DNA from 2 places in the Paenibacillus cisolokensis genome. Region 2 is predicted to be linked to the other one. Evidence: predicted binding sites of a transcription regulator. Region 2 holds the regulator's gene; the other holds the start of a gene.

Region 1 (4,153 bases), on a different contig from region 2:
CGCGCCGGCTGCCGTTTCGGACGAGGAAAAGCCGAAACCGGGCTATGCGGCGCCGAAATTTACGCTGCCGAACCTTGCGGAGGAAGAGGTGGCGGTAGGCGGGCCGTCGGATAAACTCGTCATGATCAATTTTTGGGCGTCCTGGTGCGGCCCTTGCGAGCTGGAAGCGCCGGATTTGCAGAAGATCCATGAAATATACGGGGACCGTTTGACGTTATACGGCGTGAATTCGACAAAGTATGACCGGGAACGCGATGCGCGGAAATTTGTCGAACAGATGAATCTGACGTTTCCGATTTTGATGGACCGGGAAGGAACGGTAACGAAGCTTTACAAAGTGGATCAGGAATTCCCGACCACGGTGCTGGTGAACCGGGACGGCCATGTCGTGGAGCGGGTCACCGGCGTCATTCCGCTCGATCAATGGAAAGCGATAATCGAACAGCACTTGTCCGCCTCTTGAACCGGCGGGGAAGACGCAGCAAGGGCTGCGCCCGTATTGTCTGCCGTGACGATACAGGCGCAGCCCTTGTTCGTTTGAATGTGCGGTATAGGCGCGCGGCCTTTTAATGGTTGACCAATCCGAGCTGTTCGCGTACCGGGGTCGAAACTTCGACGGGCTCCATCCCGATTAACGCATAGCGGAAACTGTCGACGAGCGCCTCCCAGCTGGCCTCGATGACGTTGCTGGACACGCCGACCGTGCTCCATGTGTTCTGGAAGTCGGTCGATTGGATGAGGACGCGCACCTTGGCCGCCGTCGCATCTTTCTCGTCGATCACTCTGACCTTATAGTCTGTGAGATGGATGTCGTTGATTTTCGGATAAAATTGCACGAGCGCCTTGCGCAGCGCATGGTCGAGCGCATTGACCGGACCGTTGCCCTCGGCTACCGTATAGACGCTCTCGCCGCCGACCGTAATTTTGACGATCGCTTCGGACACCATATGATCCTTCGATTTCTCCACAAGCAGCTTCAGCGATTCCAGCTCGAATATGACGGGTACTTCTGCGAACGCTTCGCGAAGCAAAAGTTCCAGCGAAGCATCGGCCCCTTCGAACTGGTAGCCCTGATGCTCCAGATCTTTGATGCGGTCGATAATTTCCTTCGTTTTGTCGTTGTTGGCCGTAATATCGAGCCCGAGCTCCTGCGCTTTGGAAATGATGTTGCTTTGTCCGGCCAGTTCGGACACGAGAATGCGCTGCTTGTTGCCGACCAGCTCCGGCTTGATATGCTCGTACGTTTTGGAATCCTTCAAAATCGCCGATACGTGAATGCCGCCCTTGTGGGCAAAAGCGGCGTTGCCGACGTACGGCTGGCCGACCGGCATCGCGACATTGGCGATTTCGCTGACATAACGGGCGGTGCTCGTCAGCTGCTGCAGCTGCTCGGCCGAAATGCACGAATAGTTCATTTTCAGCTGCAGGGTCGGGATAATCGAGCATAGATTGGCGTTGCCGCACCGTTCGCCGTAACCGTTGATCGTCCCCTGGACTTGCTTTGCGCCGGCTTGTACGGCCGCGAGCGAGTTGGCGACGGCAAGCTCGCAGTCGTTATGGGTATGAATGCCGATCGGCGTCTTCAGCTCGCCGCAGACGCGGGTCACGATATCGTAAATTTCGCCCGGCAGCGTTCCGCCATTCGTATCGCACAGAACGAGCCAATCGGCGCCCGCTTCCTGCGCCTTGCGCAGCGCGGCAAGGGCGTAGTCCGGGTTATGCTTGAACCCGTCGAAGAAGTGCTCCGCATCGAATATCGCTTCGATCCCGCGGCTTTTCAGAAAGGCGATGGAATCGTAGATCATGGCGAGATTTTCTTCCAGCGTCGTCTGCAGCGCAGTATGGACGTGAAAATCCCATGTCTTGCCGACGAGCGTCGCGGCCGGCACGCCCGACTCGATGATGCGAAGCAGGCTCGCGTCGCGCTCGGCTTGCGCGTTTTTGCGCCGCGTGCTTCCGAATGCGGTAATTTTCGCCCGCAGGTTCAGGGATTTGACCCGTTGGAAAAATTCGATGTCTTTGCCGTTGCTGCCCGGATTGCCGCCTTCTATATAGTGGACGCCCAATGCGTCGAGTTTCTGGGCGATTTTCAGTTTATCGTCGGCCGACAGGCTGATCCCTTCTCCTTGCGTGCCGTCGCGCAGCGTTGTGTCAAAAATCGAAATGGCATTGGTCATTTCCGGGACGCCTCCTCATTTCATTCACGAAGCCGGATTAATGGCGAAAAAAGCCGTTCTCCGGTCAATATTCCCTATTATAGCACTACAGGGACGAAAAGTAGAAGGGTTTCAGCCGCCTTTTCCGGTTGATTAACCGGAGCGGCTTCGGTATGCTGAAATCAATCGCAGAAAACCGGAACGTATATTCGGAAGGAAGGGGAAGAGAGCATGGCCAAGGCTGGCGGGCGCATTATTTTGCATATCGATATGAATGCTTTCTATTGCTCCGTGCATGAAGCGGAAGACCCGGAAGCCTACAAGGACAAGCCGACGGCGGTGGCGGGAAGCGTGGAGCTGCGCAAAGGAATCGTCGTCACGTCGTCCTACGCCGCCCGCCGCCGGGGGGTCAAGACCGGGATGACGGTCCGCCAGGCGCTCCGGCAATGTCCCGAGCTTGTGCTCATCCGACCGGATTTCGACCTGTACCGCAAATACTCGCGCGGATTTATGGATATAGCGCGGCAGTATACGCCGCTTGTGGAGGCGACGAGCATCGACGAATGTTACCTGGACATTACCGGCTCCGGGGCGTTCGGAGAACCGCTCGCCATCGCCGAGACGATCCAGCGCCGCATCCGGACGGAATGGCAGCTGCCCTGTTCGATCGGGGTCGCGCCGAACAAGCTGCTGGCGAAAATGGCTTCGGACATGCGCAAGCCTAACGGGCTGACCGTGCTGCGCATCCGCGACGTGCCGCGCCTGCTGTGGAACAAGCCGTGCGAGGCGCTGTTCGGCATCGGGGGGAAGACGGCGGCCAAGCTGCGCAAACTGAACATTCGCACGATCGGGGAGCTCGCGGCCGCCGACGAGGAGCTGCTGATCCGGTATTTCGGGGTGTACGGCTCATGGATGAAAAATGCGGCGCACGGCATCGATCATTCGCCGGTGCAGCCGGTGCGCGGGCGCAATAAATCGATCGGCCATACGACGACGCTGCCGAGCGATGTGCGGGAGAGAGCGGAAGCGCATCGGGTGCTGCTTAACCTGGCCGATCAGACGGCGCGCCGTATGCGGCGGCAGAAGCTGATGGCGTCGACGGTGCAAATTACGGTGCGCCGGCCGGACATGTCGACGATTACCCGTTCGGAGACGCTCGAATCGCCGACCGAAACGACCGCCGACATCTATGCCGCCGCTTGCCGGCTGTTCGACCGGCATTGGCCGGAAGGAGAGCCCGCCCGTCTGCTCGGCGTCACACTGCAAAATTTGACGCCGCGCGAAGAAACGGCCGTACAGCTCGATCTGTTCAGCTACCGGGAGCAGCCGCGGAAGGAGGCGCTGACGAGAGCGATGGATCAGCTGCGTGACAAGTACGGCGAGGATGCGGTGTTGACGGCCGGCATGCTCGGCGACGATCCGTCGGCGCTCATCCGCAATAAACGAATTCGCGGAACATCCTTGCAAATGGACGAGCATTTGTTATATAGTGAGGAATGAAAAGACCAGAAAAGCTATGAACTTTGGTCGTATTTGACGCATAGAATTGCTTCCTGAAATAGAAACAGAAAGTAAGGCGGCAAGGGGAATTCGAGGAGGGAACACCATTGGCCAAATTTACCTGGGTAGACAAAGATACATGCATCGCGTGCGGCGCTTGCGGAGCGACGGCTCCCGATATTTACGATTACGACGATGACGGTCTGGCGGAAGTCATCTACGGAGGAGACAACAACCGCGGCGTGACGGAAATTCCGGAAGATCTGTACGACGATCTGCAAGACGCTGCGGACGGCTGCCCGACCGATTCGATCAAAATCGCGGACGAGCCTTTCGACAACTGAATGACGCATCAATCGGCTTGCGAAGCCTGCTCCTTTCCCTTTCCGGGCATGAGGGAGCAGTTTTTTTTTCTGTTCGATTTACGATCCCGGCCGGAATGCCGATACTTATGATAAAAGAGGAAACGGCGGGGGGCGCGAATGGAAGGCTCGACC
Region 2 (4,153 bases):
GCATGCACTGCCATCAGTCGCTGTTTGTCGGCGGCACGAACGCGTTCTACGACAAGGACGATAAGCTCGGTCTCAGCGATACGGCGCGTCATTATATGGCAGGCATCTTGAAGCATGCCCGTGCGATCGCCGCCATTACGAATCCGACGGTCAACTCCTACAAGCGTCTCGTTCCGGGCTACGAAGCGCCCTGCTATGTAGCCTGGTCCGCAAGCAACCGGAGCCCGATGATCCGGATTCCGGCATCCCGCGGGCTCAGCACCCGTGTAGAGGTGCGCAATCCCGACCCGGCGGCCAACCCGTATCTGGCGCTCGCTGTCATGCTGAAAGCCGGGCTTGACGGCATCCGCAACAAGCTGCCGCTGCCTGCGCCGACCGACCGCAACATTTATGTCATGACCGAAGAAGAGCGGATCGAAGAAGGGATCCCGAGTCTGCCGGCCGATTTGAAAGAAGCGCTCTCCGAATTGCTGCGCGATGAAGTCATTTGCGACGCTCTCGGCGACCACGCTCTGGCCCATTTCTACGAACTGAAAGAAATCGAATGGGATATGTACCGCACGCAAGTGCATCAGTGGGAACGCGATCAATATTTGACGTTGTATTGATGGTCTAATGCCATGTCTCGCTAGGGATTAAGGGTTCAACGTTTAGGGTTTTAGGAAACACCGTTTGGGCATACTTTGATTTAACGTTTAGGGTTTGCGGAATCAACGTTGGCATACGGAGTCAACGTGTAAGGTTTGCGGGACTAACGTTTGGCATACGGATTTGCAGGCATTACGGAATCAACATCAGGGATTGCGGATTTACCATTTGCGGGCATTTTGGAGTTGGTGCGGGATAACCTGCATTGGCTCACAAAATGCCCGTTGATAGTTGTTGGCGTAATTGGCGTTACTGGCGTTACTGGCGTAAGGTGTTACTGGTGTAGCGTTACTGACGTAATTAGCGTTAATGGCCTTACTAGCGTTAATGACGTTAATGACCATATACTTCCGCTTAAACATGGCCGATAATTCTCGAAAGACTCCGCTTGGAGTTTCTCTTAAACATTAAAGAAAGTATAAAACTCACTTCCTATTTGCCTGCCTAACTGTCCGCGCCTTCCGTCAAATCGTCGCACGTCCGTCGGTGTGCCTCGCCTTCCGTCAAATCGTCGCACGTCCGTCGGTGTGCCTCGCCTTCAGCGCCTCTGTCTCCCGGCAGATTGCTTTGGCGAAAAAGCTGCAAAAGTACAGGAATTTGGGCCCGAATAGATGACTATAGCGAAAAATCCTGCCAAAATACAGTAATTTTTGGCGATTTTCGCTTGTCTGGCTTGAACGGATCAAAAAAACTGCATTATCGCAGAAATTTTCCTGTTTTGGTTATTTTATCCCTGAAAAAGTTGCACTTTTGCAGCTTTGTTCTTTTATTGGGTTTCTATCTTCCGGATGCTGGCCGCCGCGGAGCCGGAGTAAAGCAATTTCGGGACAGGTGGCAGTTCACAGCGGGGCGAGGGCGAATTGAGCCCTGGCCGCCATGTCGTCTTTTGTTCATATAAGCATTTATAGCGAAACAGTATCGTCCTTAGACAGAGACGCCGTCAGGCGTTTTTCTTATTTTACAAGGCTTGTATCTTTCAGATTCCAGCAGCCGCGGAGCCGGAGTAAAGCAAGCAATTTCAGGATTGGTGGCAATGGCGCGAGCGAATAAAGCCCTGGAAGTTCGCAATTGGACGCACAGCGAGGATAGTTCGAGCGAATAAGGCCTTGGAGGTCACAATCAGTCGTACGGTGGGGGTGACGCTGGCGAATAGGGCCTTCGAGGTTCGCAATCGGACGCACAGCGGAAGCCTGGTCGCCATCCTGTTGTCTTTGCCGAACATGCGATGGGCGCGAAACAAAAGACAACCACCATTACCGTCCAAAGCGGTGATGGTGGTTGTCTGGTGTTCGATAGTGATTCCGATTTAAAAATCGGTAAACGGGATTCCCGCATAAAAGCGGCGGTCCGGTTATGGATGTCCCGAAACAAGCCGATGAGGGACGGCGGTCCGATTAATGGATGTCCCGGAACAAGCCGATGACTTTCCCGAGAATGGTGACGTTTTTCAGCAATATCGGTTCCATCGTCGAGTTTTCCGGCTGCAACCGGATATGATCGCGCTCCTTATAGAACGTTTTGACGGTCGCTTCGTCATCTTCGTTCATCGCCACGACGATGTCGCCGTTGTTGGCCGTCGATTGCTGCCTGACGATGACGTAATCGCCGTCGTGAATGCCGGCTTCGATCATGCTGTCACCGACGACATTAAGTATGAATACTTCATGATCCCCTACGAAATGGGCGGGGAGCGGAAAATAGTCCTCAATGTTCTCCGTAGCCGTAATCGGTACGCCCGCCGTTACTTTCCCGACAACGGGGACTTTGGCCACGGCGACCGGAAACGGAATTTCGTTCTCGTCCTGATCGAGAATTTCGATGGCGCGCGGTTTGGTGGGGTCCCGGCGGATGAGCCCTTTCTTCTCCAACCGGTCCAGATGACCGTGTACGGTTGAGCTGGAGGCTAGTCCCACCGCTTCGCCAATTTCACGGACGGAAGGCGGATAGCCTTTCTCCCGTACTTCGTTCTTGATGAACTCAAGAATTGCCTGCTGGCGGTTGGAAATCTTCGACACCGTCATCACTCCATTAGTTGATTTGGTTACTATTCTAACATAGAACCCGAGTTCGTACAAACATAAGTTCGAGAAACATGGGTTCGCATTTTCATAAAAAATTAGGAACAAATGTTCTGAAAACCGATTGACCTCAAACATATGTTCGTGATATATTCTGATTACAGAACAAATGTTTGGGGTGTTGAACGATGACGATTCATACGACAACGTACCGCAGCATATATGACAGAGATCGGAAAAAGAATTGCGTAGCGCTTTCCCGGACAGGTACGGCAACCGTTGGCAAGGGCTTCGTCCGGCTTCTCGCCGCGCTGGCGCTGCTGGCGTTTTTGTCCATTGCTTTTTCATTCTGGGTATCGGACGCTTCCGGCGTATCCCCGAAGCCTGCCGGTGCGGGAGAGAAGACGATTATCGTCGCTCCAGGCGACACGCTTTGGAGCATCGCGCTGGCCCATCCGGACGGGAACGGCGACATTCAAAGGCGCATTTATGAACTGAAGAAGCGCAACGGTTTGGATTCGTCCAACATCGTGCCGGGAATGTCGCTGATCGTGCCCGATCTGCGATGAGCCGCAGGCTTGGGACAGACGGTTCCCTGACTCCGGACCTGCGGAATATTCGGCCGGTGTGAAGACCGGTCGTTTTTAATTGCCCTTGCTTTCCCGCTGCCTTGACAATGGATATAAGAAGATGTCAAAGTAATAGATAGTTCCGGCGAAGCAGGAGAGGAGTGAGTGCAGGTGGAGAAACTGATCGCCCGGATCAACGAGCTGTCCCGCAAACAGAAAAGCGTCGGGTTGAGCGAAGAGGAAATAGTGGAACGGGACAAGCTCAGGCAGCAATATCTTGCGAACTTCAGACGCAATTTCCGCAATCAGCTCGATTCGATCAAGTGGGCGGACGAAGAGGACCGGCCTTCGGTCAAGCATTAGCACGCCGAAACCGCTTCATCCATAACAGGGAGGAAATGATTCGTGTCGCGAACGTGGGAGCGCAAGGTGCGCAAAAATTCCGCGCAATTGAACAAAGCGAGAAAAAAACAGGGGCTTAAAGCAATGACGCCCGCAGCCGATCAGGCCGAACGTTTTGTCGGACGCAATTATATCGGGCCGGCGCTGATCGTCATGCTGACCGTGTTCTATGCGATTCTCGGCCAGGCGAATACGGCAATGCAGGAGGACGGGACGTTCTACTGGCTCGTCATCGTTATGTATTTGCTGCTTGCGGTGCTGTTCTTTTTCCGGCGGCCGTACCTGGCGGTGGGCAAAGATTATGTCCAAACGCGCAAATGGACCGGCGACAAACGACTGCAAGCGTCCGATATCCGAAGCATCCGGGTGCAGCCGGGCTATGTCGTGATCGAACACAAAAAAGGAAACTGGGTGTTCTCGCGGGTAATGAACCGTTATCCGACCGATGAGATGGCAGCCAGGCTGTCTACGTTTGCGCAGCAGCATAAGATCGAAATGAAACAACTGTAGGTGACG

Evidence for each region. The regulator LexA, encoded in region 2, represses DNA repair genes until DNA is damaged. The targets are predictions, from matches to a motif close to CGAACATATGTTCG.
Region 1: ABEV74_RS06470 (DNA polymerase IV) is a predicted target of LexA. The motif match lies at 2,355-2,368, and genes of this name have one in related genera.

Annotation. Positions count from the first base shown of each region.
Region 1 is NZ_JBCNFP010000032.1:8,723-12,875, reverse strand. Features, by position in the region: gene ABEV74_RS06480 (TlpA family protein disulfide reductase) at 1-463, shown strand, start outside; gene cimA (citramalate synthase) at 567-2,177, opposite strand; gene ABEV74_RS06470 (DNA polymerase IV) at 2,388-3,656, shown strand; gene ABEV74_RS06465 (ferredoxin) at 3,764-4,000, shown strand; gene ABEV74_RS06460 (L,D-transpeptidase family protein) at 4,139-4,153, shown strand, end outside.
Region 2 is NZ_JBCNFP010000056.1:26,637-30,789, reverse strand. Features, by position in the region: gene glnA (type I glutamate--ammonia ligase) at 1-608, shown strand, start outside; gene lexA (transcriptional repressor LexA) at 2,043-2,663, opposite strand; gene ABEV74_RS09590 (LysM peptidoglycan-binding domain-containing protein) at 2,855-3,235, shown strand; gene ABEV74_RS09585 (DUF896 domain-containing protein) at 3,401-3,598, shown strand; gene ABEV74_RS09580 (hypothetical protein) at 3,641-4,147, shown strand.